2 regions of the Streptococcus sp. HMSC062D07 genome follow, and region 1 is predicted to be linked to the other one. Evidence: predicted binding sites of a transcription regulator. Region 1 holds the regulator's gene; the other holds the start of a gene.
The links. Region 1 encodes HrcA, which represses chaperone genes, less so after heat shock. Its sites were predicted from a motif close to TTAGCACTCNNNNNNNNNGAGTGCTAA; they were not measured.
Positions count from the first base shown of each region.

Region 2: HMPREF2957_RS03640 (ATP-dependent Clp protease ATP-binding subunit) is a predicted target of HrcA. The motif match lies at 12,844-12,870, and genes of this name have one in related genera.

Region 1 covers NZ_KV815324.1:107,665-124,194, reverse strand. The annotation lists gene infB (translation initiation factor IF-2) at 1-1,355, opposite strand, end outside; gene HMPREF2957_RS01230 (YlxQ-related RNA-binding protein) at 1,372-1,671, opposite strand; gene rnpM (RNase P modulator RnpM) at 1,664-1,957, opposite strand; gene nusA (transcription termination factor NusA) at 1,979-3,115, opposite strand; gene rimP (ribosome maturation factor RimP) at 3,157-3,636, opposite strand; gene trmB (tRNA (guanosine(46)-N7)-methyltransferase TrmB) at 3,764-4,399, opposite strand; gene ccrZ (cell cycle regulator CcrZ) at 4,396-5,190, opposite strand; gene HMPREF2957_RS01200 (ABC transporter permease) at 5,238-6,287, opposite strand; gene HMPREF2957_RS01195 (ABC transporter ATP-binding protein) at 6,284-7,015, opposite strand; gene HMPREF2957_RS01190 (HIT family protein) at 7,083-7,493, shown strand; gene HMPREF2957_RS01185 (hypothetical protein) at 7,503-7,790, shown strand; gene HMPREF2957_RS01180 (hypothetical protein) at 7,864-8,505, shown strand; gene dnaJ (molecular chaperone DnaJ) at 8,573-9,709, opposite strand; gene HMPREF2957_RS01170 (DJ-1/PfpI family protein) at 9,926-10,558, opposite strand; gene dnaK (molecular chaperone DnaK) at 10,787-12,610, opposite strand; gene grpE (nucleotide exchange factor GrpE) at 12,861-13,376, opposite strand; gene hrcA (heat-inducible transcriptional repressor HrcA) at 13,403-14,437, opposite strand; gene HMPREF2957_RS01150 (DUF2812 domain-containing protein) at 14,599-15,111, opposite strand; gene HMPREF2957_RS09470 (DUF2812 domain-containing protein) at 15,133-15,708, opposite strand; gene HMPREF2957_RS01140 (PadR family transcriptional regulator) at 15,708-16,028, opposite strand; gene glnA (type I glutamate--ammonia ligase) at 16,148-16,530, opposite strand, start outside.
Region 2 covers NZ_KV815326.1:75,542-92,071, forward strand. The annotation lists gene ezrA (septation ring formation regulator EzrA) at 1-393, opposite strand, end outside; gene gyrB (DNA topoisomerase (ATP-hydrolyzing) subunit B) at 474-2,420, opposite strand; gene HMPREF2957_RS03585 (HAD family hydrolase) at 2,435-2,998, opposite strand; gene HMPREF2957_RS03590 (DJ-1 family glyoxalase III) at 3,109-3,657, opposite strand; gene HMPREF2957_RS03595 (FtsW/RodA/SpoVE family cell cycle protein) at 3,668-4,891, opposite strand; gene HMPREF2957_RS03600 (bifunctional DnaQ family exonuclease/ATP-dependent helicase) at 4,925-7,375, opposite strand; gene HMPREF2957_RS03605 (hypothetical protein) at 7,496-7,681, shown strand; gene HMPREF2957_RS03610 (NAD(P)H-hydrate dehydratase) at 7,705-8,553, opposite strand; gene HMPREF2957_RS03615 (phosphate ABC transporter ATPase) at 8,557-9,369, opposite strand; gene HMPREF2957_RS03620 (bifunctional methylenetetrahydrofolate dehydrogenase/methenyltetrahydrofolate cyclohydrolase) at 9,507-10,364, opposite strand; gene HMPREF2957_RS03625 (amino acid ABC transporter ATP-binding protein) at 10,893-11,627, opposite strand; gene HMPREF2957_RS03630 (amino acid ABC transporter permease) at 11,627-12,310, opposite strand; gene HMPREF2957_RS03635 (DUF1797 family protein) at 12,516-12,746, shown strand; gene HMPREF2957_RS03640 (ATP-dependent Clp protease ATP-binding subunit) at 12,987-15,236, shown strand; gene HMPREF2957_RS03645 (NUDIX hydrolase) at 15,326-15,775, shown strand; gene HMPREF2957_RS03650 (DUF1827 family protein) at 15,839-16,138, shown strand; gene HMPREF2957_RS03655 (GNAT family N-acetyltransferase) at 16,311-16,530, shown strand, end outside.

The DNA of each region.
Region 1 (16,530 bases):
GCGACACGAGAATTACGTAGGGTATCCAAAAGGGTTGTTTTTCCATGGTCAACGTGTCCCATGATAGTTACAACTGGTGGACGTTCAACCAACTTGTCTTCATTTAGATATCCATCTTCTACGAAGAAACGTTCGATATCCGCATTGTCCACTTCTACCTTTTGTTTAGCTTCAATTCCATAATCAACCATGAGGAGTTCGATTGTTTCTCCATCCAAAGATTGGTTTTGAGTGGCCATAACGCCCATCATAAATAGTTTCTTAACAATCTCAGCTGGTTCACGTTTGATACGTTTTGCGATTTCCGCAACAGTCATACCATCTGTATATTCAAATTCTGTGGGCAATTCATGGAATTTACGCTCTGTAATAGGTTTTGGAGCCTGATTACGGTTATTTTGTTTATTGCCTTTTTTATTTTTCTTATTGTTATTCCAGTTACTATTTCTTTGATTTCTCACTTGATTCTGACTACTTCGATTCTTTTGTTGTTTTCTAGGACCATCTTCCTCATGATCGTAATCATCACGATCTTTGTCTGGTCGAGCTTGCTTTTTACGACGTGTATCCACTACAGCCTCTTTGGCTACAGGAGCTACTTCAACTACAGGCTGAGTTTGTTCAGCTAGTTTAGCAGCTTCCTCAAAGATTTCTTCTGGCTCCTTGCGTTTATTAGCTTGAGCCAAGGCTTCTTTTGCAACTTGAGACTGTTTGAAGCGTTCCTCGCTTGAGCGTGCATATTCTGCGTTTTGCTCAGCCTTCAGAGCTGCTGCTCGGGCTTTAAAGTCAATACGAGGGCCAGCTTGGTTGGGACGATTATCAGCTTGTTGGCGATTATCATTGCCACGATTTCCTTGACCTTGTGGTTTCTTCCCTTGGTCGTTAAAACGACGATTGTCACGGTTTCCTTGACCAGGTTTCCCACCATTACGGTTATCGTTCTTTTGACGGTTACCGTTTTGTTGTTGATCGCGGTTGTTACCCTTGTTTTGCTTGCGTCGTTCCGCTTGCTCTTTGGCACGCGCTTCACGTTCCGCCTTAAAGTTTCGACTCTGTGGTCTTGCAGCTACAACTTTTTCTTCCTTAGAAGCTGCAGGTGTAGCTGGTTTGCTTTCTTCCTTAGCAACAACTGGTTTAGCTGATGCAGGCTTTTCAACTTTCTTTTCTACACTTGCTTTTGCCGCTGCCTTAGGAGCAGCAGGCTTAAAGCTAGCTATAATTTTTTCAGCAGCAGCAGCCTCTACGCTTGAAGCATGGCTTTTCACTTCCAAGCCCAGCTCTTTTGCACGCGCTACAACTTCCTTACTTTCTTTTCCAAGTTCTTTTGCGATTTCGTACAATCTTTTCTTAGACAAATCATGTCCTCCTCTTCTATTCCATAAGAGACCTCATTTTCTTTGTAAATCCAGCATCTGTTACAGCCAGAACCTTTCTCGATTTTCCGACTGCTATGCTTAATTCCAGTGTTGAAAACACGGTAATAACTTCTACTTGATAATAGTGGCTTTTATCCTGAATCTTCTTGGTTAGATTTGGGCTAGCATCATGAGCTAGAAATACCAATTTAACTTTCCGGTCTTGAATGGCTTTGACAACCATTTCTTCACCCGAGATGATTTTCCCTGCTCGCTGAGCCAATCCCAAGAGATTACTTACTTTTTGCTTATTCAAGTCCTAACTCTCTTCTTTTTACTTTGTGATCAACATAGGCGATCAACTCGTCATAAAAGCTTTCTTCAACTTCCATATTAAAGCTACGGTTAAAGACTTTTTTCTTTTTAGCCTCTAAGGCTTCTGCATTGTCTAGCTTGATATAAGCGCCCCGGCCATTAGCCTTGCCTGTCGGGTCGATAAAGACCTCACCTTCTTTGTTCTTGACAATACGAAGTAAATCTCGCTTGTCAATCACATCGTTGGAAACAACAGACTTGCGCAAAGGGATTTTTCTTGTTTTCATCTTTCCCTCCTCTAGCAGATCTTATTCTTCAGTCAATTCGTCTGTTTCAGCGTAATCCACTTGACCTGCTTCTTCCATAGCTTCAAATTCACTTGCAGACTTGATATCAATACGGTAACCAGTCAAATGTGCTGCTAAACGAACATTTTGTCCACGACGACCGATTGCAAGAGATAGCTTGTTATCTGGAACAACCACCAAGGCACGTTTGCTGTCATTTTCATCAAAGATAACTTGGTCAACTTCAGCAGGAGCAATAGCATTGTAAATAAACTCAGCTGGATCCACTACCCACTCGATAACGTCGATGTTTTCTTCTACCGGTACCATGCGGTCGCTCTTAGCATCGTAGCGAGCTGGGTGGAATTTGCTAGTGATTTTCTTGATGTTAGCACCACCGCGTCCAACGATTGTTCCAATAGCATCCACGTTAGGATTGTGGCTACGAACAGCAACTTTCGTACGATCACCTGCTTCACGGGCTACGCTCATGATTTCAACAGTTCCATCATATACTTCAGGAATTTCTTGCTCCATCAAACGTTTGATCATTTCTGGATGGCTACGGCTAACAAAGACGTTTACTCCACGAGGATTATCTTCAACCTTGTAGACATAAACTTCGATACGATCATGAGAAGCAAAAACTTCTCCAGGAATTTGGTCTTGTTTTGACAATTGGGCTTCAATGCTGCCAAGATTGACATAAATGAAGCGGTTGTCAAAACGTTCAACTGTACCTGACATGATTTCTTGTTCATGCTCTTTGTATGTATTGTAGGTAATGGCACGTGTTTGCTTACGCATTTTTTCCATGATTGTTTGTTTAGCAGATTGGGCTGCTACACGACCAAACTCTCCTGGTGCTTCTTCAAATTTGATTTTGTCACCAAGCTCATAGGCTGAATTAATAGCAAGGGCATCTTTTAAACTGATTTCCAAACGGCTATCAAATACTTCATCAACAACTTCACGGACAGTATAGACAGTAAAGTCCCCTGTCTTTTCGTTAAAATCAATAGCTACACTATCAGATTGACCATAGCGTCTACGGTAAGCAGAACGAAGTGATTCTACTACTGCGTCGATGATATCTTCTTTCTTGATTCCCTTGTCTTCTTCCAAAATGCGGAAGGCCTCTAGCATTTCTTTACTCATGTTCTTTTTACTTTTGAATTCTCAAAAGCTATCCTTTCTTTCTATAATTTTACTGCTAAACGTGCTTTTGATACCAAGTTATATGGAATTTGGACTGTTTTCTTGCGAGTTTTATCCATATATTCCATAGTCAACTCATCCTCTTCAAAGGACAACAAGGTTCCTTCAAAAACCTTTTGCTTATCGATGGCTTGATAGAGCCCGACATGGATGTATTTCCCAACCGCTCCAGCGACTGCTTCCTTGGTTTTCAAAGGACGCTCCAATCCTGGACTTGTAATTTCTAGGAAATATTGTTCTGGGAAGGGATCCGGCTTGATAGTATCTAGGACCGGACTGATAATTTCAGTCAAGTCTGCCGTATCATTCAAGGTGATTCCTTCAGGCTTGTCTACAAAAATACTAAGAATCATGTCACTGCCAATCTTTCCGTACTCGATATCTACGAGTTCAAAAGGAGCTTCAATAACAGGTTCTACGACTTCTCTGACTAATTCAACGATAGTTGCGATTGCGTCCACCTCCTCATAAGCAAGAGGCGAAGATATCTCCCCGCCTCTCTTTCTTATATTCTTATTATTAAGTATAGCACTTTTTAGTAATAATGTAAAGCATAAGCACTCAAATAGCCTGACTTCAAGCTTTTTCTTAAAATTCTGCTTCAACTCGGTAGATGACTTGACCCTTGCTTGAGAACTTTTGCTCATACTCAGTCATGACATTTCCCTCAAAGCCACTGGCATGTAAATCTAACCAAACACCATTGAGTTTCATGCCATATTGTGAAAAGCTCACCAAGCTATATTCAAACAAGCCACGATTATCTGTCTTGAAATGAATTTCACCATGTTCAGGCAAGATTCGTTTGAAAGTATCCAAGAAGCTCTTATAAGTCAAACGACGCTTCGCATGGCGTTTTTTAGGCCATGGATCCGAGAAATTCAAATACAAGCGATCAATTTCACCATCTTCAAAATAATTGGTCAATTCTGAACCATCAACCCATAGAAGTTTGATGTTGGGAACTCCAACTTCTAATACCTTGTCCAAAGCATAGCTTAATACAGATTTCTGAATATCAATCCCGATATAGTTGATGCCAGGGTTTTGTTTGGCCATTCCTGTTACGAAAGCACCTTTGCCACTACCAACCTCTACATGGATTGGATTGTCATTGCCAAACAAATCTCGCCACTTACCTTTAGCTTCTGCGGGGTTTAAGACAACATACTGCGGATTAGCCTCTAACAGTTCTGTTGCCCCTTTACGATTTCTAACTCTCATTTTTTCTTTCCATACTTATCTCGGAAGCTACGCAAAGCATAGATTTCCCGATTTACATTATCCAAATCTTGATTTTCATAGTATTTGGTAATGAGGCTCAAAAATGACAGTTGAGCATACCAATATAACTTATTCAAGACAGTTTGATTATACTTATAGCCATAATTAGTTAGCCATTCTTGCCACTGATACTCTGGAATATAGTGACAGAGCAGATAGGCCACATCAAACATACGATCAGTCAAGCGAACAGAATCCCAATCTACTAAATAAATCAAGCCACTCTCTGTCTCAAACCAGTTGCTATGACGAACATCTCCATGGACTATGGTTGCATAGTCTTCCCTAAAGCTAGGAAGATTCTCACGCAAATCACCTAAAACCATACGTAGATACTGGTTGTTTTTTAAAGCATCCGGAGCCTTGTTTACCCATGACTGAAGTAAATCCGAAGGTGTTTCCATTGCATATCCCAATCGTGTCAACTGGGTCATTAAGGGACGTGAACAGTGTAAACGTGTCAAAATATCGATAATTTGTTTACGGTTCATATCGCTTGGCGTCAAAATTTTTCCTGTCAACCATTCCTGAGCGGACATATCACGGCCGTCTGGTAAACGACGACTCCAGAGCAATTGTGGTGCAATTTGCTCTCTAGCTAAACCAGGCAGGATTGGAGAAGTATTCATTTTTATAAAAACACGTTTTCCATCAGGATAACTTCCCATATAAGCTTTTCCGCTCTTCCCAGATATCGGGGTTAGCGTTAGCTCAATATCACCCAAGTCCATTTCTTTCCTCCGAATAAAGTTTCCTTATTATTCTACTAATTTTTATGCTATTCGTCAACCAATCTTCTCAGTTGATACGGCAAATAAAGAAATTGCAAGACAAGACTTGCTCCCACAAGTGCTAGAACAAGAATTTTGTCCTTAAAAACAAGCAATCCTATAAGACTTTCCAAGATTAATACAAAGAACCCAATCGCTCTCAAAATTTCCTTCAAGCCTTTCTCTTTTTGCCCCTTACCTACTGGGAATAATTGCGTCAAATATTGATAGTCGAAGGCATGATAGAGGGCTAGAAGCTGGAATAACAAAAGATAATTGAATAAAATTACAATTGCGACTGCAATCCAAGATTGCTCAATGAAGACGAGAGCGGTCAAAGATAGGATTATGAGTCGCATACTAAGGGCGAATAAATCTCCATTTCTCAGGTAGGAGCGGAGATAAAGATTCTGCCAGATTTTTCCTGGTACTTTCTGAACTCCCTTGAGAATAAAGTCCAGATAAGCTCGGCGCTTAACACTATTTGAAATCCCCTTGACCTGTGTAAAGAGGGCAAAGAATCGAAGCAAGAACTGCTTACGTTTGCTTTCCTGTGCAATGACATAATCCCAGTCTAGTCCATTTCCAAGGAAAAAGTTGCTAGACTTTTGGCGAAAAATCACATATTTTACTATCCCCAAGACAAGGAGATAGACTCCAAAAATCGGCAAACCAAGACCCATGGCTAAGAATAAAGGCGCAAACAGGAGCAAAAAGAGAGTCTGTACACTGACCCAAAAGATGAAAGAAATCATACTTTGCTTCTGTATGTGTTCTCTCACTTCTTCTTCAGCAACTAAAAGAAATAGTTTGTCAGGCGCTTCTAGATAGGTCGCAATACCACCCCAAAGCAAAAGCAAAATAGACATCATCCCAATCAAAATTAGGATTGGGAAATGATTCTCAGGAAAGTGTTGGAGCAACTGGTTGTACTGGTAGGCCAAAAATCCTAACAACACCAACAAAAATAAGACAAAATGATCATTGAGCACATAACGGAGATAGCCCAAGCATTCCTTGCGAAATTCCTGCTTTCGTTTTAAAAACAAGTCCTTCATAGTTCCTCCTCTTTGGTCAGAGCCAAATAGATATCATTGAGGCTTGCTTCTGGCATATCAAAGGCTTCTCGGAGTTGTTGGAGATTTCCTTTGGCTCTTACTTGACCTTTGTGAAGAATGACAAAAGAGTTACACATCTTTTCAGCAGAATCAAGAACGTGGGTACTCATAAGGATAGACTTTCCTTTTTTCTTTTCCGCTTCTAGAAGTTGAATCAAATCTGAAATCGCTAAAGGATCAAGACCAAGGAAAGGTTCATCTACGATAAAGAGACTAGGATCCACGACAAAGGCACAGATAATCATAACCTTTTGCTTCATCCCTTTGGAAAAATGAACTGGAAACCAATCCAATTTTTGATCCAAACGGAACATTTTTAAAAGCGGCTCTACACGTTCAAAAGCTAGATTTTGCTCGATACCATAGGCCATAGCAACTGTCTCAATATGTTCTCTGAGAGTCAATTCCTCGTACAAGCTAGGAGTTTCAGGGATATAACCAATTTTCTTGCGATAGCTCGTAGCATCCTCTCCTAAAGTCAATCCGTCAATCTTGATCTCCCCACTATATGGCGTCAAAAGACCAATAATTTCATTGATAGTCGTTGATTTTCCTGCACCATTCAAACCAATCAAACCAACTAACTGTCCGCTTTCAACTGTAAAGGAAACATCTTTCAAGACAGGGACATGAACATAGCCTCCTGTCAGGTTTTTAATTTCTAACATATTTTCTCCGAATCTGGTATAATGTAGCTATATTATATCAAAATTCAATACACTAGAGGTGGTTTTTATGTCAGATTGTATTTTTTGTAAGATTTTAGCAGGAGAAATCCCTGCAGCCAAGGTTTATGAGGATGAGCAAGTTCTTGCCTTTCTTGATATTTCTCAAGTAACACCTGGTCATACTTTGGTCGTACCAAAAGAACACTATCGCAATCTTTTAGAAATGGATGCTGCGAGCGCTAGCCAACTCTTTGCTAAGGTTCCAGTCATTTCTCAAAAGGTTATGAAAGCTACCCAAGCTGAAGGTATGAATATCATCGCCAACTGCGAAGAGGTAGCTGGACAAACCGTTTTCCATACCCATGTCCACCTCGTTCCTCGTTATGGTGCAGATGATGACCTAAAAATTGACTTTGTTGCCCATGAACCTGACTTTGACAAACTTGCCCAAGTCGCTGAAACCATCAAAAACGCTTAAGGAGTTCCTATGAAACTATCAAATTTACTACTTTTTGCTGGATCAGCAGTCGGATCTTACCTCCTCGTTAAAAATCGTGAAGTTATCACTGAAGAAGTTTTAGATACAACTGATCGCGTTGAAGCAATCAAAGGTGATTTAGATGTTATCCAAAATAGCTTACAAATTATCAATCAACAAAAAGAAGTCATCAAAGAGTATCAAGAAGACCTCACTTACAAATTTAAAGTCTTAGAGAAAGACCTCCAAGCAAGACTTGCTGTCATAAAAGAACTACGAGAAACTGAAGAAAACTAAAAAAGAAAGCATCCAACTTTCCTTAAATCCATTTTGGGTTACTAGATTCGAACAGAAAAGGGAGGGACTAAACATGAAACAGTTTTTAAAAGTCATCTTGATTATTTCTGGTTGCTTCTGTCTTTTTGTAACCCTAGCATTTCTACTAGTGGCCAATCTTTTCAAGGCTTCACCGAGTGACATCCGAGAGGGGAAGGAAGCCTTAAAACAAATCTTTATCTCCATTGACCTCCCTCCTGAAAAAGTAGAATCAAATGGTAGCTATCAATTCGAGGGGGGAGGCTTGGATTTTTATGTGACTTTCTCAGATGAGGTCATCAATAGCCACCCAGTCCTTAAAGAAAGTTCAAACCTCACTAAAAACCGACTCAAAGTCTATGTCCTACAGACAGGAGATATTTCTTACTATAAAGTAGGGGATAACTTGTTCAATCATGGTTTAATACAATTTTTAGAGGAGGAAGGCGAGAAGCATTTCCGAGAAAACGGAAAGAAATCACATTCTTCTTACACAATTCTAACTTTGAATGATCCGGAAAGCATGAAAAAGGGAATCGCATTCTATGAAAAAGCGTTGACCTTGGTGGATATCCAGGATAATTCGGCGATTAAGCACATTGATACCGTCACCGTGAAACCTGGCAAGGAAGCGGAACTCAAGCAACTCATCCAGGACATGGATGAGGCTGGTTTACTCACTCAAAAATATCAATAGGAGACAGTCGGAGATTCTTTTCTCCGTTACTATCTACAAACAAAAAAGAGCCTCATGGCTCTTTTTTTTATTCCCCCTCGAAGGCATCTTTTATGTGGTCAAAGAAGCCTTTTTTCTTTGGATTGACTTTCAAGTCACCTGCAGCTGCAAATTCTTTCAAGGCTGCTTTTTGCCGTTCGTTCAAGCCTGTAGGCGTCACGACATTAACAGTGACATATTGGTCACCAACAGCACCACCACGTAGGCTCGGAGCTCCCTTACCACGTAGGCGGAATCGTTTACCAGTTTGAGTCCCCTCTGGAATCACCAATTCAACATCACCGTGAACGGTTGGGATATCGACAGTATCACCAAGAGTTGCTTGGACGATATTGAGGTTTAACTTGTAGAAAATAGTTGTTCCTTCACGCTCAAATTTATCGCTCGGTTCTACAGAAACCACCACATACAAGTCTCCATAAGGACCACCGTTAAAGCCTGCCTCCCCTTGACCAGCTAGACGAATTTGTTGACCAGTTTCGACACCTGCTGGAATTTTCACATGGACACTGTGGGCTTGTTTTTCATGACCTGTTCCATGACATGTTGTACATGGATCTTTGATTTCTTTTCCGCGACCATGACAGACATCACAGGTTACTTGGCGACGCATCATACCAAGCGGTGTTTGAGTATCGACGTTGATAACACCAGAACCGTGACAGCGTCCACAAGTAACTGGACTTGTTCCAGGCTTAGCACCTGATCCGTTACAAGTACGACAGCTTGATTCACGATTGTATTTGACTTCTTTTTCAGTACCAAAGATGGCTTCTTCAAAAGTCAAATTGACGCGATACTGGAGGTCATCACCTTGACGAGGAGCGTTTGGATTGCGAGAAGAACCGCCTCCGCCGAAAAAACTTGAGAAGATATCTTCAAATCCACCAAAACCGCCTGCACCATCGAAGCCACCGAAACTGCCTGCACCACCAAAGCCACCGTTGGCTCCAGCCGCACCATATTGGTCATAGGCAGCACGTTTCTGTTCATCACTTAAGGTCTCATAAGCTTCTTGAACTTCCTTGTACTTTTCCTCAGCACCAGGTTCTTTGTTGATATCTGGGTGATATTTTTTAGATAATTTCCGATAGGCTTTCTTGATCTCATCTTGAGATGCATTCTTTGAAACGCCCAAACGGTCATAAAATTCAGTATTGTTCATACAAGATACTAAGAGCGAACAGAAAGCGACTGAAATTTAGGAAACCGACAAGAAATCCTGATTTCTTAAGCGGTTTATCTAATTTCCAAGCTTTCCGCTCGAGTTCAATTCCCCGAACGCTCTTTGTTCCTTTCTTTTATATTAAATTAGAAACTTTGGAACCCATGTTCAGTTGCGAACACTCTTTGTTCCTTTCTATAATTTTCATGTAAAACTTTAGAGGATGTTTTCTATACTTTGCTTCACTTGATCAAACTCTACATCTGATAGAGTAAATATCAAATCCTCTTCTGCATACTCGTTTTGTTCTTTAAAATAGTTGTCCGTATTCTCTGCCAGCCCTAAACTTAGAATCACTTTTCTTGCAAACTCTTGATGTGCAAAACCGATAGCCGTAATGATTTGTTTATCTTGCACAAGAACTTTCGGTTTGAAATTTTCTCGTGGAAGAAATTCAAAATAGTCAAAGAAGTTTTGCCAAATCCCACCTGTGAATTTCGTGTCCTTCAACAAGCCTGCTTTCGCCAATAAAAGGGGCGCTGAAGAAATAGCTGCAATTAGGATATCTTGCTCATTAAGACTTCTCAAAAACAAGATCAATTTCTCATCTTGTAGAGCAGGACCTATATTTACCATTCCTGGCAAAATCACACAAGAATAATCTTCTATACAGATCTGATCCAATGTTTTCGTCGGTTGACAGGGCAAACCATCCTCAGAGACCACCATCGAATTCTCAGAAGCTACATAATCAATCGTGATGTCAAAAGACAGAGATAAAGTACTCGTTAAAGTGGTTATCTCATAAAGAGAGAAATTAGGATAAATGATACAAAGTACTTTTTTCATACGCAACATCCTCTATTTTACCGAAAAACAGAGGCTGGGTTGCAACCTCTGGATTTCTTCTTATCATTACGACATTCTAAAGCAAAGTCGATTATACTTTGTTTTTGAACTAGTAAGGCTGAATTGAGTTTCGGCTAAAAACTTCGGAAAAAAGATAAGCCATCTTTTGTGCATCGCACAAGGCGATGGCTTCCTATTTTTCTTTCGTTTTCTTAACGCCTCAACATCTTACTTTTCAGTAAACTCTCCGTCTACGACGTCATCGCCTGCGTTTCCTGTTGCTTGTGCACCTTCTGCTCCTGCTTGAGCTTGTTGCGCTGCTGCGGCTTGTTCGTAGAGTTTAACCGCAAGTCCTTGAGCTTTTTCGTTCAATGCTTCAAGTTTTGCTTTCATTTCATCCAAGCTGTTGTCTTCTTGAGCTTTCTTAAGATCATCAAGGGCAGCTTGTGCAGCGTCACGTTCTGCATCGAATCCTTTGCCTTCAGTTTCTTTGATTGTCTTTTCAGTCGCAAAGATAGCTTGGTCTACTTCGTTACGAAGGTCCACTTCTTCTTTACGTTTCTTATCTGCTTCAGCGTTTGCTTCTGCATCCTTCATCATGCGGTCGATTTCTTCGTCTGTCAAACCTGAGTTGGATTGGATAACGATTGTTTGTTCTTTTTGAGTTCCAAGATCTTTGGCCTTAACAGATACGATACCGTTCTTGTCGATGTCGAATGTTACTTCGATTTGTGGGATACCACGAGGTGCAGCTGGGATATCTGTCAATTGGAAACGTCCAAGAGTCTTGTTATCTGCTGCCATTGGACGTTCACCTTGAAGAACATGGATATCAACGGCTGGTTGGTTATCCGCTGCAGTTGAGAAGACTTGTGATTTAGATGTTGGAATAGTTGTGTTACGGTCGATGAGTTTTGTGAAAACTCCACCCATTGTTTCGATACCAAGTGACAATGGAGTTACGTCAAGAAGGACAACGTCTTTGACGTCACCAGTGATCACACCACCTTGGATAGCAGCACCCATGGCAACTACTTCGTCAGGGTTCACTGATTTGTTTGGCTCTTTACCAGTTTCAGCTTTAACAGCTTCTACAACGGCAGGGATACGAGTTGAACCACCGACAAGAATCACTTCGTCGATATCTGACAAGCTCAAACCTGCATCTGAAAGGGCTTGACGAACTGGAACTTTAGTACGTTCTACAAGGTCACGAGTCAAATCATCGAATTTGGCACGAGTCAAGGTCATTTCCAAGTGAAGAGGTCCAGCCTCACCAGCAGTAATAAATGGCAAGCTGATTTGTGTTGAAGTCACACCAGAAAGGTCTTTCTTCGCTTTTTCAGCTGCGTCTTTCAAACGTTGAAGAGCCATCTTGTCGTTTGACAAGTCGATACCATTTTCTTTCTTGAATTCTGCTACTAAGTAATCGATGATTTTTTGGTCAAAGTCGTCACCACCGAGTTTGTTATCCCCTGCAGTTGCCAATACATCAAAGACACCATCACCGAGTTCAAGGATAGATACGTCGAATGTACCACCACCAAGGTCGAATACCAAGATTTTTTCTTCTTTGTCTGTCTTGTCCAAACCGTAAGCAAGAGCTGCTGCAGTTGGTTCGTTCACGATACGTTCTACTTCAAGTCCAGCGATTTTACCAGCGTCTTTAGTTGCTTGACGTTGAGCATCGTTAAAGTAAGCTGGAACTGTGATAACAGCCTTGGTTACTTTTTCACCAAGGTATTCTTCAGCATAACCTTTCAAGTATTGAAGAATCATAGCTGAGATTTCTTGTGGAGTGTATTCTTTGCCGTTAGCAGAAACTTTTTCAGAAGTACCCATCTTAGATTTGATAGAGATAACTGTATCTGGGTTTGTGACTGCTTGACGTTTTGCAGCGTCACCAACGATGATTTCACCGTTTTTGAAAGAAACTACAGATGGAGTTGTACGGTTTCCTTCTGGGTTTGCGATGATTTTTGATTCAGTTCCTTCAAGAACTGCAACTGCTGAGTTTGTTGTACCTAAGTCAATACCGATAATTTTAGACATGTGTTTTTCTCCTTAAATTTTATTTTTTTTTCTTTTTGATACTCTTCTTAGGTGGCGGCGCCGTCAGAGCTTGACTTCGTCAATCTCTTTGACTAAACTTTGAGCCTAAGGTCTCAAAGTTTGCGCAAATAGCGCCACGGCGAGGAGTATCGCCAATAGTTCGCTTCGCTCACTATTGCAAAGCTGAATAATTTTTTATCTTTCTTCATAGTTTTCTGTCGTTTCGGACAAGGTTTTTAAGTTCTCTAGCCTAGTTATATACAACCACCATGGCTGGGCGTAGGATACGGTCATGGAGTTTGTAGCCTTTTTGAAAGACTTGTGCGATGGTGTCAGCTGGATGCTCATCATCAGCTGGGACTGTTTGAATAGCCATATGGTAGTTATGGTCAAACTCTCCATCAGCTGCGATTTCCTCGATTCCTTCTTCTTTCAGAGCATGAATCAAACTTTCTTGGACCATTTCCAAGCCCTTCTTCACATCATCTGTCAAGCCTTCAACGGCAAGAGCGCGTTCAAGGTTATCAAGCGATGGCAAAATTGCTTTTGCCAAATCTTGGCTGCGATAGCGTTGCAAGAGTTGACGCTCTTCATTGGCACGACGCTGAATGTTTTGCATTTCTGCGTGGGCACGAAGATATTTGTTTTCAAACTCCTCGGCACGTTCATTAGCCAAGTCCAATTCAGACTTCTCAGGAGTTGTTTCTTCTACTGATTCAACAACTTCCTCTTCTTTTACTTCTTTATTATTTATATCTTGGGCCATTTTCGCCTCCTTTAATGATTTCAATCTCAATTCACTTCATAGTGATTACTGCTGAGGTAGCGGTAAAAATCCGTCAACTTCATAGTCAAAACTCGATTAACTACATTGAGTTGATTGACCAATTGTTGATAATCCAGATTGACCGGACCTATAATCGCAAGGATTCCAAATCCACGATAGGGAATCAGGAACTTACTGCTAATCACTGCTAAGTCAGCTAAACAGGATTCTTGGCTATCCGCAACTCGGACACTTTGCATCTGGTCACCAATCAGATTTTCTCGAATTTCCAAAGCTACCTTTTGTGGCTGATCAAAGAATTGATAGGCCGCTAAATTAGCGAAATTCAAAAGATTGACTTTGCCAGAAACCACGATATTTTCATTGAACATTTCTTTGAAGATATGCTCAATAAGATCCATAACATTATCCGTTGTTGTGAAGTAACGTTGGATAATTTGCGGAATCTCTGTCCGAATCTTGTAGTGAATATCCAAAACAGTCTGATCCAGGAAACGTTCTTGAATCATGGTCTTGAGGCGATTTAAATCCTCCTGCAAGAAATTTCTCGGAATCAAAAACTGACTGGTAACTGTTCTAGACTCATCAAGCGTAAAAACAGCAAGAGCTGTATGTTGCCCGAGGACAACAATATCAAAAGCTGTTAGCTTCTGTCTACTTGGTTCTACATCCAGTGCAACAACCGTACAACCACTCAAGTCTGTCAAGATTCTAGTTGCCTCTTGAAGAATATCCTCAAGTTTGAAGAATTCCTGATCAAAGGCTTTTACAATCTCATAAACTTGATTCTCAGCTAAACGGTCGAAGGATAAGGAGTGTTTGACATAATATTGAAAACCAGCCACACTCGGCATCCGACCACTGGAAGTATGAGCCTTTTCAAGCAAACCTTGCTTTTCTAGAGCTGCCATATCATTTCGAATGGTAGCACTACTTGAGTTGATAGTCTCTTGCAAGGCCTTAGATCCAACAGGTTCGTGCGTTTTGGTAAAGATGTCAATAATCAGATTTAAAATATTCTGCTGACGTTCTGTAACCATCTCGTCACTCCTCTCTGATAGATCTTTTTAGCACTCGACGTATCCAAGTGCTAACTTATGATTCTATTATACACCCTTAGAAAAGAATGTCAAGACAAAAACTCAAAAAATTAGCACTCTTTTGCCAAGAGTGCTAAAAATCAGTCTGAGGTCCTAGAAAATCATCTTACATTCTCAAGATATTTCTTTTTAAGTCTGTAAAAACTATAGATTAGGTAAGAAATCATGAGGGCATAAAGGGCAAAAATAAGGAAGAAAGACTGAGAGAGACTTTCGCGAAACAGGCTCATACAAACAACTAGACCGCCAGAGATAGAAACTGTAGATATACGAAGTCTAGATTTCACATCAGCCCATCGAAGACGATCGTCCATGAATGATTGATCATTTGAATCTACATCACAAGTTGCTTTTCGAAAAACAGTATAAGAACAATTTTCCACAAATTCCCATCCTCTATCCTTAATACTTTGTAAATCTATCTCATTTTTTCTAAGGTAGCTAGTATTCCACACACGGTAAATTACATCATCTGATCGGCATGGTTCAAAATAGAAAAAGCCAAAACGATTGGCTTTAAATTTCCAACCTTTCAAATGCATCTCATGCAAATAATCTTCTACCTTATCCAAATCAAAAATGGTAAACATTCGAAATTGTACTTTGCTTTTCATTGTCTAACCTCCAAAATGGTTTTATTTATCAGATAATTCACTCCACTTTTGAAACAATCTCCAAAAAATATAAGAAATCTGAATCGCGAAAACTATCAATAAAGTACAGTCTATGATAACAATCAAAAACATTCCCCAACTGAAAGAACTACCTCCACTGACAAACTTTGAGAAAATCGGTAGTAGAGCTGAAAAGAGAAGCAAAATAGGAAGCATCCGCATTGTTAAAATCTTCTTGACCATTGCTAACTTCCCTGTCGCGTCATTATAAATTTCAAACTCGGCATCCGACTCAACTCCAGAATAAAGCTTTCTAAAGTAGGAAAAACCATTAAAGTCTGTAATATGCTCCCAGCCACAATCTTTAAATAGTTGTAAATAGGAAGCTCTCTCTGACTTTTTCATAGGATAAAAGTCCAACTGATAAACCACCTGCTCCGGTTGGCACTTTTCAAAAGTATACTTAACCGCAACTACTAAGTTAGAATAACTAACTTCCTTAAGTTTCCAGCCCTGAGCATGCATTTCTCCGAGATAGAGAGCTTCTCTATCATAATCCGCAATGGTAGCAATTCTATAAACAACTTTCTTTTCCATCAAAGCTCCTCCCGACTGTTTCTATAGAGCCGCTCAATACGTTTCAACTCAATCTCTAAAACTTTTCGGCCCAAGTCTGTTATCTGATAGATTTTACGTTTCTCCTCTTCTCGGACAAAGGAAACCAAACCATCCTTTTCCATCTTCGATAGGGTTCCATACATAGTTCCAGGACTAATGGATACTTGCGAATCTGTCATCTCTTTGACCTTTTGTGTAATACCATAACCATGGTTCTCCTTTTGCAGACAGAACAGAATATAAAAACCCGTTTCAGTCATGGGAAGGTAAACCCGCCTAATCTTATCTGTTAATTCCATTTAATCAGACCTCCTATTCAGTTCGATATATCGCACCTCGTTATATAAAATATATCACACCTCGATATAAAATGCAAGAAAAAAAGATTGTCCTCACGGACAATCTTTCTGATTTATCATTAGTATAGATCTAGGTAGTTATCAATTTCCCATTGTGAAACGAAGGTTGCATAGCTTGCCCACTCAATTCGTTTGGCTTCAAGGAAGCTAGTGTAGATGTGTTCACCTAGAGCTGCTTTAACCACTTCGTCTTCTGTCATGGCCTTCAAAGCGTTGTGAAGAGTTGATGGAAGGTCTGTGATACCAGCCTCTTTACGCTCTTCTGCAGTCATGATATAGATGTTTTCTTCGATTGGCGCTGGTGCTTCGATTTTGTTTTCAATACCGTGCAAACCAACTTCCAAAAGAACAGCCATTGCGATATATGGGTTTGCCATTGGGTCTACTGAGCGCAATTCCAAACGTGTTCCCATTCCACGAGTAGCAGGAACGCGCACCAACG
Region 2 (16,530 bases), on a different contig from region 1:
GGCATTACGAATTGCTGCAATATCTTCTTCAACAAGTTGGATTTGACTTTCAATTTGATCAATCTGGTGCTTAGCTTTCAAGAAACGGAATGAGTTATTGTATCCTTCAGCTTCAAAGAGGTTATTCTCGATATCTGCAAAAGAGTTAAGAGACAAATCTACCCATTTTTGGTTCCATTCTCTAAAAGCAATCTGACTTTGACCGATCAGATGCATGTTTTTTACAACCTCTACCTCATCATTAACAGGAAGGTTATATAGTTCTTCTTTTTTTTCTTCTAAAGCTGCAAGCCTACTCTCATTTCGTTTACGTAGCAAAATTGCTACTGTAAAAGAAATAAGAAGCAGGACTGCAATTCCAATCAAAGTAATAATCAACTGATTATTTGACATATCAAACTCCTTTTATACATGACACAATTGTAATGATTATATCATATTTTTCAAACCTTGGGAACTATTTCCTAATATTTTTATACGTCAAGAGTACTGTAAACAGCATTTTCTTCGATAAATTCTCGACGTGGTTCTACTCGATCACCCATGAGCATATCAAAAACCTTATCTGCTTCTGCAGCGTCATCTACTGATACACGAGCCATGAGACGATGTTCAGGATTCATCGTAGTTTCCCAAAGTTGGTGGTCATCCATCTCTCCAAGACCTTTATAACGTTGAATGGTTGGTTTAGAACGACCTTCGCTGTAGCGAGCCAGGGCTTCTTGTAGGCGGATTTCTTGGTCTGCGCCAGGTTGAATATATTCTTTAATCTCACTACCAACTTTGACACCGTAAATTGGTGGTTGAGCGATATAAACATAACCAGCCTCTAGAACGGGTTTCATATAACGATAAATCAGAGTTAACAAGAGAGTGCGAATATGGGCTCCATCGACATCAGCATCTGTCATGATAACCAGTTTTTGATAGCGAGCTTTGCTAACATCGAACTCAGCGCCAAATCCTGTTCCCATAGCTGTGAAAAGACTACGAATCTCCTCATTAGCTAAAATCTTATCCATGCTCGCTTTTTCAACGTTAAGGATTTTACCACGAATTGGTAAGATGGCTTGGAACTCACGATTGCGTCCTGATTTTGCAGAACCTCCTGCAGAGTCTCCTTCGACGATGAAAAGTTCAGTTTCAGCTGGATTGTTTGATGAACAGTCCGCTAATTTTCCTGGAAGATTTGAAATTTCTAAACCAGATTTCTTACGTGTAACTTCACGCGCACGCTTGGCAGCAACACGCGCTTTGGCAGCCAAAATCCCTTTTTCGACGATTCGCTTAGCAATCTGTGGATTTTCCAAAAGGAAGTCAGAAAATGCATCGCTGAAGAGGCGATTGGTAATCTTCACAACTTCACTATTTCCAAGTTTGGTCTTAGTTTGCCCTTCAAACTGAGGGTTTGGATGCTTCACAGAGATAACAGCAGTCAATCCTTCACGGACATCCTCACCTGTAAGGTTATCCTCGTTATCTTTTAGGAGTTTGTTCTTGCGAGCATAGTCGTTAATGACACGAGTCAAGGCTGTGCGGAAACCTTGCTCATGTGTTCCACCTTCATGGGTATGAATATTGTTAGCGAAACTCATGACATTCTCGTGGTAACCCGTTGTGTACTGCATCGCGACTTCCACTGTAATATCATCCATTTCACCATCTGTGTAGATTGGTGTATCAAAGATAACATCCTTGTTTTCGTTGATGTACTCAACGTAGCTCGCAATCCCGCCTTCGTAGTGATAATGCTTAGTTTGTTCAAGTCCTTCACGTTTGTCAGTGATAGAGATTTGAAGCCCGCGGTTCAAAAAGGCTAGCTCTTGAATACGTTTATTTAATTTATCAAAATCAAATGTCGTTGTCTCAGTAAAAATTTCTGGGTCTGGAGTAAAGTGAACGATTGTCCCTGTTTTATCCGTATCCCCGATCACCTCAAGGTCTGCAACAACATGACCACGACGGTATTCTTGGTAATGAATCTTTCCATTTTTATGAACACGAACATCCAACTGAGTAGAAAGAGCATTTACAACAGATGAACCTACACCATGGAGTCCACCAGATACCTTATATCCGCCACCGCCGAATTTACCTCCGGCGTGAAGAACTGTGAAGACTGTTTCAACTGCAGGACGACCTGTTTTTTCTTGGATATCAACAGGGATACCACGCCCATCGTCGATAACTGTAATGGAATCATCAGGTTCAATAAAGACCTCGATATGACTAGCAAATCCTGCCAAGGCCTCATCGATAGAATTATCTACAATTTCCCAGACTAGGTGGTGAAGACCCTCTTTCGAAGTTGAACCGATGTACATCCCTGGACGCATACGAACAGCTTCCAGACCTTCCAAAACTTGAATTTGACTGGCATCATAATCTTGTGCCTGTTGGTTTTTAATATCTTCTGTCATTTTTCCCCTTTTTCTTACATGTCTATTGCTTGTTTTAAGGACACAATATCCTCAAAGAGATAGGCATCTAAGCCTGCAGCATGTCCTGCTTCTACATCAATGGCACGGTCACCAATGACTAGACCTGACGTTATATGATACTTATCACGTAAATAAATCATCGATTCAGGATCAGGCTTGCGTTTAAAACCTGAACTAGCCGTCACTACTTCTGTAAAGTAAGGAGCTATCTCAGTTTTTGCTAAAATCTCCAATACCTGATCGTTTCGATGAGAAACCAAGAAATTACGGCCACCTTGGTTTGATATTTCTTCCAAGAGTGCCGGAATCCCATCAAATAAAACTGGGTGTTCAAGCTCACGGGCTTCATTTTCCTTATATTTCTCAAGAAAGTTTTCAATACCTGGAGCATACTTTTCGATAGCAAAGGCAGTCGATATCTTCAAAGCCTCGTAAACACTATCGTGTTCCTGCTCAATCCCGAACTCTGCTAATGTTTCTACAAAAGCTGCTGTAGAAGTTTCATAATTATCAAGCAGGGTTCCACCTAAATCCCAGATGTAATCGTGATATTTCATACCCTTCATTATACCATTTTTTATAAAAAAAAGCGATGTTTACCTTGGTTTTTGCCATTAAAAAAGAGAAGAATCTTCTCCATCAAGAAAGATTCTCCTCCGTTTGTTCATTATTTTTCAAATAGGTCTGTGTAGAGCATGCCATTTCTTAGAGACTCAGCATCTCCGCCCAGTGTTTCAACCAAGTAGTAAGCAAAGACTAAAGCTGTTGCTGGTCCACGGCTCGTAATGATATTTCCATCCACTACGACTGTTTCTTTGTGGTAGTGACCGCCAGCAATTTGTTCTTGGACTCTATCATAGCAGGTGAAGTTTCTTCCTTCTAGGAGACCAGCTCGATTCAAAGCAATTGGAGCAGCACAGATGGCTGCCACCTTTTTACCGATTTTCTCAAATTTTTGAAGTTCAGTGATTAATTGTTCATTGTCCCGCAAGTGGGCAGCGCCAGGCATACCTCCTGGAAGGACAATCATGTCATACTCTGATAAATCACCATCAAACACTCGATCAGCCTGAACTTGAATGGCATGTGAACCTGTCACTTTATCTTCAAATCCTACCATATGGCAGGTGATATTTGCGCGGCGCATGACGTCTACGACCGTCAAGGCTTCAATTTCTTCAAAACCATTTGCTAGGATAACTGCAACTTTAGGCATAGCGACCTCCTTATTTCACTTTTTTCAATACAACTTTTTTACGTTTGAATCTTGTTCGACCACTCTTTTCATCAGCCAAATGGGTTTGGTAGCTCATCGATAACAGCAAACCGACACCAATTAGATTACTGATAATAGCTGATCCCCCTTGGGAAATAAAGGGCAAAGGAATCCCTGTCAGAGGAAGAAGACCAGTAACCGCACCAATATTTTCAAAGATATGGAACAAGAGCATCATGATAAATCCAGTTGAGATGTAGGTATAAAATTGATTATTGGATTTTAGGGTAATCTTTAACATGCGATAGATGAGCAGTAGATAGAGTGCAACCACTACAACTGAACCAATAAATCCAAAATCTTCCGCAATTACTGTGAAAATCATATCACTCTCGCGGACTGGAATAAGGAGATTAGACACATTAAAGCCTTGACCAAAAATTCCACCGCTACCAATCGCAATTTGACCCTGCGCCTGTTGATAGGTAGTCGTTTGGGCATAATCAAAGGGATTGAGCCAAGCTAGGATACGATTTATCTGATAAGTTGGCATCCCAATCTGATGCATAAAGGCACGCCCGTCTTTTGTGATAAAGATTGCTAGGAATCCTGCAATCGCCGATACAACTGCTACAAAAATTGGAATAATAATCTTCCAAGAAACACCAGACAATAAGACAAGTCCTGCAAAGATTGCGACAAAAACCATAGCTGTACCAAGGTCACTTTGCAAGGCTAGCAAAACCATAACTGGCATCGTGAAAACAATCATCCACAAAATTAATAAAAAATCTAAACCAATCGTTCGTTCTTTGTCTTTATGTTTCTTGGTAAAGGTTACGATAACGTATGCCAGCATCAAAATATAGGATATCTTCATGAATTCGGAGGGTTGAAAAAGTGTATAACCACCGATTGACACCCAGTTTTTCGCACCAGTTGCAGCTACTAAACTCGGCTTGTAGAAGACTAAAGGCAAGACCATCAAGGCTAGACCGAGTCCATATAAATAAGGCGTGGACTGCCAGAGAAATTTTGTGTTAAAAAACATGACTATGAAGCTAAAAACAATCCCTAGCGATATCCAAGCCAGTTGTTGTCCAAGTATGGACCAAACATTGTTTGGGTAGTCATGACTAACTGCTATATAAATAGCTACAACTCCAATCACCAACAAACAAAATACTGGTAATATTAAACTATAATCGACCCTAGAGTCGAGAGAACGTTTCATAAAAGGCCTCCTTCATTCTTTCAGGTATTCATTTCATTGTTTATTTAAAAATTCTTGAACTTTTGAGAATACTTGCTCTCGGCTAATATTCCTTACTCGACTGGTACGAGACAGAGCCTTGCTGATTTGTTTGCCATATCGTTTACTTGACATACGGCTATCTAAAATCAAAACTGCGGAGCGTTGACCAACTCGGCGCATGGTTCGTCCAATCGCTTGCTTAAGACGAATAATGGCCATAGGAAGCTGATAATCGTAAAAAGGATTTTTTCCTTCCAAACGAAGTTCTTGATTCATCTTTTTAGTAAAGGGATCTTCTGGATTTTGGAAAGGTAGACGAGTCACCACTTCAATAACCCGCGGATGTCTTGAAAAATCGACACCTTCCCAAAAACTTCCCGCCCCAAGCAAGAGCTCACGCTCGCCTCTTTCAAAGCGTTTTTTCAATTGGGCTGGTTCTCCGTGCTTGTACTGGGCCAGATGGGGAACCCTCAAAGCATCTGAAACTTGCAACAATAAATCTTTTGCAGTAAATAAGACTAGAATGGGTTCTTCAAGCTGGAATAATTCTTCTAGAACTTCTACAATTGCTTGTGCATATTCCTCAGATGAAATTTCTGTCACCAACGGAAAATCCTTCACTAATAAAATTTCCTGATTTTCCTGAAACTGTTTATCCATGTAGTAAAAGGCAGCTTGAGGAAAACCTAACAATTCTGGTAAAGAAACCCTACTACTAATTTCAAGAGTTGCAGAGATTCCTAAAAGTTGACAGGATTCTGGGAAAATCTGAGAAAAGAGCAACCGATGATTTCGACTAGAAGTGATTTCAACCTTCTTACTAGACACATCTGAACTCGATAACCAAAATTCTCCCTCAGATGTAAAAAATCTCTGATAGTCTTTAAATTCTGGTAAATTCAACTCAGAAAAATCTTGGTGGAGCTTGTCAATGCTACTAGCTGGGCACATCTTCCGTTTACCAGATAGAAACTGATCGAGTAGGTAAGAAACTTCAAAACGAATACTTTCTAGCAAGCGTCTTTGAAGCATACCTTCTTCTCTCGATAAAGCTTGGTCTAGTTGATCTAGCAAATCCGTTAACAAATAAGTTTTACGAGAAAGATTTTCCAATGTCAACAAGACTTTCTGGGCTTCATCTAAAATCAAGAGACGCCCTTCTAAAAGACTCGGATCATCTTCAAGTCGGGTAACTAAGTAAGCATGATTGGTCACAAGCAACTTGCAAGAACGAGCCTTGTCCTGACCTCGTTTCCAAAAATCCTCTAGCCAAAAGAGAGAGTTTTTGTGAAGATTACCATCGTGTACCAAGTTCGGTAAAAATTGCTGGTAGCGATATAGCTGACCAATCTCGTCTAAATCTCCTGTATCTGTCTCTGTCAACCAAACTAGAAGTTGCATCTTGAAACGAGTATACAAACGATTGGACTCTTCTTCCTCTAGCGCTGCATGAAAGGCATCTAGCTTCAAGTAATTCTGAGGACCTTTAAGACTATGAATAGAGATTTGGAAAATCTCTTCTAGTTTTTTTGCCTCCTCTTGCATCACCTGATTTTGAAGGATTTTAGTCGGAACACTGAGTAGGATTCCCCCTTCATTCTCAAGTGACAAGGCCGGTAGCAGGTAACCATAGGTTTTCCCGATTCCTGTTTGAGCCTGAATAAAGGAAATGGCTTCCCCTTGTAAAAACTCTTGAACCTTTTGGGCAAATTCTTCTTGTTGACTTCTCTCCTCCAAACCTAGCAAGGCAATATTAGTTTGGAAATCTTTTGAGAGTTTGCGTGGAGAAAGGACTGGCTTCTCTTTTCTTAAGAATAAGCCTTGCACTTCTACCAAATCATGCTCAACGAGGAGAGACTGTTTCTGATAAACTTCCTCGATGACTAGGTAAGATTCATAGAGTAAGCTGTCTGATAAACTCAATAAGCGCTCCAACAACCCTTTTGGCAGTCCAAACATTTTTTGTCTCATACAAAGAAAGAGTTCTGCTGTTGCTTGGGCATCAGATAGGGCTGAATGGGCTTGCTCTAGAGGAATCCCCAACTCTTGGCAAAGAATGCCGAGATTATACTTCTCAAGCTGAGGGTAAAATACTTGAGCCAACTCCACTGTATCGATACGAGGCGTGCGCAATTCATAACCCTCAAAAAAGAGGAATTCTGCCAATAAATTAGCATCGAACTGAACATTGTGCGCAACAAAAATACCGTCTTTGACCAGTTCAAAAATCTTTCCAGCCACCTGAGAAAACTCTGGAGCCTTTGCCAAACGTTTATCAGTCAAACCCGTTAATTCTTTGATATGAGAATCCAAGCGTTCATGAGGGTTGACATCAGTCGCATACTGTTCAACAATCTCACCATCTTCAATGACTACAATTCCCACTTGGATGATTTTCGCCTTACTTCCAGTACTTGTTGCTTCTAAATCTACAACCACATACCGATTATTTCTAAAGTTCATCACTAAAAATTATATCAAAATTTGCACCATTTGACACCCCTGAACTTTATTTGAAGAGTCAAGTTTCTTGCAAGATTTGAAAAAAATGATTGGATAGAATTGTAGAAAAGGAGGGAACTCATGAACCCATTAGATTTGTTTAATCAAGTAAAGGAACTCATTGAGAACAAAGATTTTTCTGCAGCAAAAACGTTTGTTGATGAAAACAAGGACCAACTCGGTGAGTACCTAAGCCAAGCACAAGTTTTGGTCTCAGGATCAGAAGGACTTAACGGTCTTGTAGATAAGGTCAAAGGCCTCTTCTAATCATCAAAAGACACCTGAAAAAATCAGGTGTCTTTTTGTATTTTTTTCATGAATGCAGGGATATGTTGACTAATCGTGGTTGGCAGAACTACAAAGTTGTCCTCAGCTAGTTCTTGGGCAATGGCTGAATGTAGATAGGTCGCTACCGTCACTCTTTCATAGAGACTAACTTGTGGGAATTGACCAGCAAAACCAGCAATCATCCCAGCTAGGGTATCTCCCATGCCCCCAGTCGCCTGATAAGGACCACCAACACCCAGTTGATAACAATCAGCTTGAGCTGCTTGCCAGATTCGAGTAGCAGGACCTTTTTGAACTAGAATCATCCCAGTAGGAAATTTCTTCAAGGCCTCCCCTGTTTCATCGGTTCCTTGGGAAGTCAAATCTAAGCCTGACAAGACTTGCCATTCCCTTTGATGTGGAGTTAAAACAAGCTGAGCCTTAGGAAATTTCATTCCCGTCTTAGCAAAAATGGATAGGGCACCACCATCCAGTATGAGGGTCTGATTTTGGACTAAATGATGAAAGACTGTTTGGAGAAGCTCTTCTCCACGCTCATCATCCACTAGTCCAGGTCCGACCAAGACAATATTAGCTTTCTGCAACTGTTGCTCAAGTAATTGCTTATCATCAAGGTCAAAAGCCATAGCCTCTGGCAGATGGCTATGTAGAGCTGGAATATTCTCTTCATCCGTTGCTACTGTCACCAAGCCTGCACCACTTCTAACAGCCCCTAAAGCAGCCATAATAATCGCTCCCTCATAGGGATACGTTCCCCCAATCAAGAGAAGACGACCGTAGTCTCCCTTATGACTAGAACGAGGACGCTCGATGATTACTTTTTTCAGTAGAGCTTGATCAATCTCTTTCATACACTACTCCTTAAACTTATCCTTACTTTGTAGCACTTGATTAACCTTGGTATTCCAAGCCTGTAACCCTTCTCCCTCATAGTCTAGGTAAATCACTCTATCTTGTAATTGACAAGGAATCAAACCTTCAAAACAAGCCTTATCTTTTGACGGGATGATACACGTATCCAAATCTAAACTATCTCTTACCTTCGCAACATGATAGCCATCAAAGATATAACCTGGCGCTTGAATTAATTCTTCATACAGAAAATGAAAACTAACGCCAGGAATGAACTTTTCTTGCAATTCCTCCTCAGACGGTGCCCGTCCTAACAAACGCTCCATAGCGAGTCGGTAACCCGAAGACGTATTAGACCATCCGAACATGATATAGTCAAAATAGTCTGCTGGATCAGAAGCTGCATTACGACTATCTGTAACTAGCTCAGCCCCACTTTTACCAAATATTTTTACCGCCGACATAAGTTTTCCAGTCTGAAAAATCGCCTGAGCCACCTCAACTGTACAAGTATGACTACAATAATTTGAAGTCACTAACCTCTTATGTAGATCATAAGTCGAGGCTACTCTTTTATCTGTAGGGGTAAATGGTTGCAGAAAAGGATGCTGACAGAGGTAAGCTAAAATCTCTTTTTTTAAACAAGAATTAATACACTCGATACTTGTTTGGCGTTTATGAAGTTTTTCGTAAGCTATAAATTTAGCAATCTTTTCTAATTCCCACTCTTGGATATTTGGATAATTAATTAGTGCTAAGTGATATATTCCATTCCATTGCAAACTATATTCTCCATTATAAATTTTTAAAATCATCTAATCACCTCACTTTATTATACAATAAAAAGGAGGCGCAAACCTCCTTTTGTAATCTTATATCTAAAATTTAATACTCATTTCTGCCATTTTAAATATAGCTATAGAAAATACACTCTATTGAGCGAATGTTTCTCTTATTTTCTATCCAATGTCCGAAGTGCAGCCTGATAAGTCTGCTCCATCAGCATAGTAATGGTCATTGGACCAACTCCACCAGGTACAGGGGTGATATGACTAGCAATTGGTGCAACAGCATCGTAATCAACATCTCCACAGAGCTTGTCATTTTCATCTCGGTTCATCCCTACATCAATGACAACTGCACCTGGTTTGACAAAGTCAGCAGTCACAAACTTGGCGCGACCGATAGCTACGACCAAAATATCGGCTTTAGAAGCTACTTGGGCTAAATTATGGGTGCGAGAGTGGGTCAAGGTTACAGTTGCATTTTTAGCCAACAGTAACTGGGCCATAGGCTTCCCGACAATATTGGAACGACCAATTACGACCGCATTTTTACCTTCCAAGTCAATCCCATATTCATGAAACATTTCCATAATCCCTGCAGGTGTTGAAGGAATCATAACTGGGTGACCAGACCAGAGGCGTCCCATGTTGAGAGGATGGAAACCATCCACATCCTTTTCAGGATCAATAGCTAGTAAAACAGCTTCTTCATCGATGTGTTTTGGTAATGGAAGCTGGACCAAAATCCCATGCCATGCTGGATCTTGATTGTATTTAGCGATTAATTCTAACAATTCCTCTTGAGTAATGGTCTCCGGAACTCGCACGACTTCACTTTGGAAGCCTGCAGCGATAGCAGAACGCTCCTTGTTGCGTACGTAAACTTGGCTTGCTGGATTTTCTCCGACTAAAATAACGACCAATCCTGGAACCAAACCTGTCTCTTCCTTTAATTTAGCTGTTTTTTCAGCCAACTGTCCTTGTAGCTTGGCTGCTAAAGCCTTTCCATCAATTATCTGTGTCATGTATTTTCTCTTTTCTAACAAATATTTTCTATTATAACAAAAAATCGTTCGGCATTCTAACACTTCTTACCTAAGATACCCTATAGTCTGAAACTATAAGAAAAGGCTCAGTTGGAGAACTAGTCATTCTCTTACTGGAGGATAAAGGAACTTCACAGAATAAAGATATTAATTTTTGATTCTGCATTTAAAATAATGTATAATGTAAGTAATGGAAGTCTTACAATAAAAGGAGGAAATCCATGCCAATATTTAATAAATATATACTATTTTTTATATTTCTTATACTAGCATTATACTCTGATAAGCTTTTCAAAAAGAACCAACAAGTTTGGAAAATTATTTTCGCAGTATTAGGTATACTTACAAGCATTACCTTCTTATTTTAACTACAAAAAGTAGGCATCAGCATTTGCTGATGCCTACTTTTTATTTATAACTTTAATCTAAACTAAGTAATGAAGTTTTGCTCTAACTTGTCGAACTATCCACCTAAAAAAAGTCGAAATGGATATAATTTTACGACTCTTACAAAACCTTACTCAAGAAATCCTTGGTTCTTTGTTCTTGGGTTTGTTCAAAAACTTGCTCTGGAGTTCCGTCTTCGACAACGACACCGTCAGCCATAAAGATGACACGATCCGCCACCTCACGAGCAAAGCCCATTTCATGCGTTACGATAACCATGGTCATTCCTGACTGAGCAAGTTCTTGCATAACTGCTAGTACTTCTCCTACCATTTCTGGGTCTAGAGCAGAAGTTGGTTCATCAAAGAGTAGGACATCTGGTTCCATAGCAAGACCACGGGCGATAGCGATACGTTGTTGTTGCCCACCAGACAGACTTTGTGGATAAGCATCTGCCTTATCTGGTAACCCAACCTTTGCCAAAAGCTCATGGGCTCTCTTTTCAGCAACTGCCTTACTTTCCCCTTTAGTCTTAATAGGAGAGAGTGTAATATTTCCCATTACCGTCATATTTGGGAAGAGATTGAATTGTTGGAAAACCATTCCCATCTTTTCGCGCATGGCAAAGAGGTCATTTTTCTTATCGGTAATGTCAACACCTTCAAATATAACTTTTCCTTTAGTAGCTTCTTCGAGGAGATTCATCGAACGAAGGAGGGTTGACTTACCGCTACCAGAAGGTCCGATAATCACCACTACTTGTCCTTTTTTGATTTCAAGATCAATTCCTTTTAAAACTTCATTTTTCCCAAAGTTTTTATGAAGGTTTTCAATTTTTATATGTGTTTCAGTCATTATTTCTTATCTCCTTGTCCCATACGATTTTCAAAAGCTTTCAAGGCCAGTGTCAAGATAGAGGTCATAATCAAGTAGTAAAAGGCTGCAAATAAGAGCGGTGTTAAAGGTAGGTAAGTAGTTGTTGATACTGTAGTAGCTCCATTCCACAACTCCATAACCCCGATAGCTGACAAGAGCGAGCTATCCTTGATAATAGTGATAAACTCATTTCCTAGAGAAGGTAAGATATTTTTGATAGCCTGGGGCAAAATGACATAACGCATGGCATTCTTAGGACGAATACCTAGTGAATAAGCTGCTTCTAATTGTCCCTTTGGCACTGCATTAATCCCAGCACGAACTGTTTCTGATACATAGGCACCACTATTCATAGAGATAATCAAAATCCCCGGAATCAAGCGAGTCAGATCAACATCTAAGATCCCAATTTGAATAGTCGGAGCACTAATATGCATCAAGGCAAATGCAATCATAATCTGCACCATCATTGGAGTCCCACGGAAGACCCAGATATATAGATTAGCAAACCAGGCAAGTGGTTTAATCTTTGAACGTTGTGCAAAGGCCAGCAGCACTCCTAGAATGGTCCCCAAGAAGACTACCAAGATAGATATGATAATTGTTACAACGGCTCCATAGTTAAAATATGGTAGATATTTCGGTAAAAAAGAAAAATTCATGGATACTCTACTTTCTGTTTTTAATATTTAAACTTAAAACTTGTATAAGGATAACATATATTGCATAAAAATTCAACATTTTCTCCTAATATTTTCAATAAATTTTCAAAGACGATAGAAATAGCGAGAAATCTTAGTTTTTTTCTAGTCAAGTCGAGTCTGTTTATGGTAAAATAGTAAAGATAAGAAATGGAGGAGAATCAAAATGGAATCACATTTGGTTAGAATCATCAATCGCTTAGAAGCAATGACTAAAGATGGTGGTAACTTGAAACGTAACTTTGAGCGCGAAGGAGTTGTTGTCGCAGAGGTTGCTTTTAACCACGACGAAGAAAACGGACCACTCTTTACACTTCGTGACGTTGAAGCTCGTGAAACATATACATTTGATAGCATCGACCTCATTGCGATGGAAATCTACGAACTTTTATACTAATTGTTGAATAAATGCCGGAGAAGTCTCCTGCTTTGACCAATGAAAATCCTTTTTGCATGACAAATAGGATTTTTCTTTTTATCCCTATATTTCATCTACAAAACTCTTTTATCATGAGTTCTAAGACTCAATCTTTTTACTTGCTTTCCCCTTCAATCATGATATAATGAGACTAAAGAACTTTGACTATTTTTGACCTTTCTGTTTTAGTCAAAGCCAAGAAAGAAACGAGGTAGTGATATGCTCTGTCAAAATTGTAAAATCAATGATTCTACGATCCATCTTTACACCAATCTTAATGGGCAACAAAAGCAAATCGATCTTTGCCAAAATTGCTACAAAATTATCAAAACAGATCCTAACAATAGCTTATTCAAAGGCATTACAGATTTAAACAATCGTGATTTTGATCCATTTGGAGACTTCTTTAACGATCTGAATAACTTTAGACCTTCTTCAAATAATAATGTTCCTCCAACCCAGTCAGGTGGTGGAAATGGTGGCAATGGTGGTTTTGGTTCCCAAAATCGCGGGCCAGCTCAAACACCTCCTCCTAGTCAAGAAAAAGGACTCTTGGATGAGTACGGTATCAACATAACCGAGATTGCCCGCCGTGGAAATGTCGACCCTGTTATCGGTCGCGACGAAGAAATCATCCGTGTCATTGAAATTCTCAACCGTAGAACCAAAAACAATCCCGTCCTTATCGGAGAGCCTGGTGTTGGTAAGACAGCCGTTGTCGAAGGCCTCGCTCAAAAAATTGTAGATGGTGATGTTCCCCACAAACTTCAAGGGAAAGAAGTCATCCGTTTAGACGTTGTTAGCCTTGTCCAAGGTACAGGAATTCGTGGACAGTTTGAAGAGCGCATGCAGAAACTCATGGAAGAAATTCGTGAGCGCAAAGATGTCATCCTCTTTATCGATGAAATTCACGAGATTGTCGGTGCTGGTTCTGCCGGAGACGGCAATATGGATGCAGGAAATATCCTAAAACCAGCTCTTGCTCGTGGCGAACTCCAACTAGTTGGTGCTACTACCCTCAATGAATATCGCATCATCGAAAAAGATGCTGCCCTTGAACGTCGTATGCAATCTGTCAAAGTTGATGAACCAACTGTGGAAGAGACTATTATTATTCTCAAAGGTATCCAAAAGAAATACGAAGATTACCACCACGTTCATTATACAGATGCTGCTATCGAAGCTGCTGCTACTCTTTCTAACCGCTACATCCAAGATCGTTTCTTGCCGGACAAGGCTATTGACCTCCTAGATGAGGCTGGTTCTAAAATGAACTTAACTTTGAATTTTGTGGATCCTAAGGTCATCGACCAACGCTTAATCGAGGCAGAAAATCTCAAGGCCCAAGCAACTCGAGATGAAGATTTTGAGAAAGCAGCCTACTTCCGTGACCAGATTGCTAAATATAAAGAAATGCAAAAGACCAAGGTAACGGATCAGGATACTCCAATCATCAGCGAAAAGACGATTGAACACATTATTGAGCAAAAGACTAATATTCCAGTTGGTGATTTGAAAGAAAAAGAGCAGTCTCAACTCATCAACCTAGCAGACGACCTCAAGGCTCATGTCATCGGTCAAGATGATGCAGTTGATAAGATTGCTAAGGCTATCCGCCGTAACCGTGTTGGGCTTGGAACTCCAAACCGTCCAATCGGTAGCTTCCTCTTTGTTGGTCCTACTGGTGTCGGTAAGACAGAACTTTCTAAACAACTGGCCATTGAGCTTTTTGGTGCTGCTGATAGCATGATTCGCTTTGATATGAGCGAATACATGGAAAAACATAGCGTTGCCAAACTCGTCGGTGCCCCTCCAGGATACGTAGGCTATGATGAAGCTGGACAATTGACTGAAAAGGTTCGTCGTAACCCCTACTCACTTATCCTCTTGGACGAGGTTGAAAAAGCCCATCCAGATGTCATGCATATGTTCCTTCAAGTATTGGATGATGGTCGTTTAACAGATGGTCAAGGTCGAACTGTTAGCTTCAAAGACGCCATCATTATCATGACCTCAAATGCAGGTACTGGAAAAGCTGAAGCTAGTGTTGGTTTTGGTGCTGCTAGAGAAGGTCGTACCAACTCTGTCCTTGGAGAATTAGGTAACTTCTTTAGTCCAGAATTCATGAACCGCTTTGATGGGATTATCGAATTCAAAGCTCTCAGCAAGGAAAATCTCCTACAAATCGTTGACCTTATGTTGGATGATGTGAATAAACGTCTCTCAAGCAACAACATCCATTTAGATGTAACAGATAAGGTGAAAGAAAAACTTGTAGACCTTGGTTACGATCCAAAAATGGGAGCTCGTCCACTCCGTCGTACGATTCAAGACTATATCGAAGATGCCATTACAGACTACTACCTTGAAAATCCAAGTGAAAAAGACCTCAAGGCAGTCATGACAAGTAAAGGTAAAATCGTGATTAAGTCCAAAAATAAAACGGAAACAGTCGAGTCAAACGACTAGTTCCTCACATACAAAAGAATGTTCTTGCTTGACAGTGAGAACATTCTTTACTATTATAGAAAGAAAGCGCACTCACGAAGGAGAACTTTATGGCAAATCCAACATTTGGAGAAAAAAAAGAGGGAGTAACCTACAAAAATAGATATGGCGTTTATGCAGTCATACCTGATGCAAACCATGAAAAGATTATCCTCGTACAAGCTCCAAATGGTGCATGGTTCTTACCAGGGGGCGAAATTGAAGAAGGTGAAAATCACCTTGAAGCTCTCAAACGAGAATTGATTGAAGAATTAGGATTTACAGCTGAAATCGGCACCTACTACGGGCAAGCTGATGAATACTTCTACTCTAGACATCGTGACACCTATTACTACAATCCAGCCTATCTCTACGAAGCTACTTCTTACCAAGAAATCCAAAGACCTCTCGAGGACTTCAATCATCTAGCTTGGTTCCCAATCGATGAAGCTATTACTAACTTAAAACGCGGAAGTCACAAATGGGCGATTGAAGCTTGGAAAAAACAACATCAAATTTAAACTATCTTTACCAAATTTCCCAAAAAGTGCTATAATAGACATAGAAATACAGGAGGAAACCCTATGAAGCTTATCAATACTACAAATTCACACTCGCAACTTGTTAAAAGTCAGCTAGAAAGTACCGACGCAACGCTTGTAGAGGTTTATTCTGCGGGAAATACAGATGTTATTTTTACTCAGGCTCCACTTCATTACGAAATCCTCATTTCCAATAAACATCGGGCAATCCGTGAAAAAGAAATGGAAATAATCAAAGAATTTTTCCTCAATCGTAAAATTAATCAACAGGCTATTGATAAGGCAAATATTAAAACCCTCTATTCTGATAAATTGATTGAGATTTCAATCCCTACAAAATAGAATTAATCTACCCTACAGTTAAAACTGCGGGGTTTTTTAATACCTTTTCTTGTTTATATCTTTAAATAAATTATTGTGAATAAAGCTTTTTTGTGAAAATTTCACACTTTAATCGAAAAATGTGAGAAATTTCGTTATAATAGATAGAGAGATTTTAATGAAGGAGTTTGATATGAAAGAAATAGTATACAGAGAAGCCAGGCTAGATGAATATCAAAAAATTGGAAAAGTGTTGGCTGGTGCCTTTATGGACTACCCTTTCATGACTCTTATTAAAGATGATTTAAAAAAACCAGAATATTACCAAGCATTCTTAGAATCATTGGATAGCCTTCTGACCAGACTCTATATCAAAGGAGAGACCTGTCTGATAGCTGAACAAGACGGGGAAA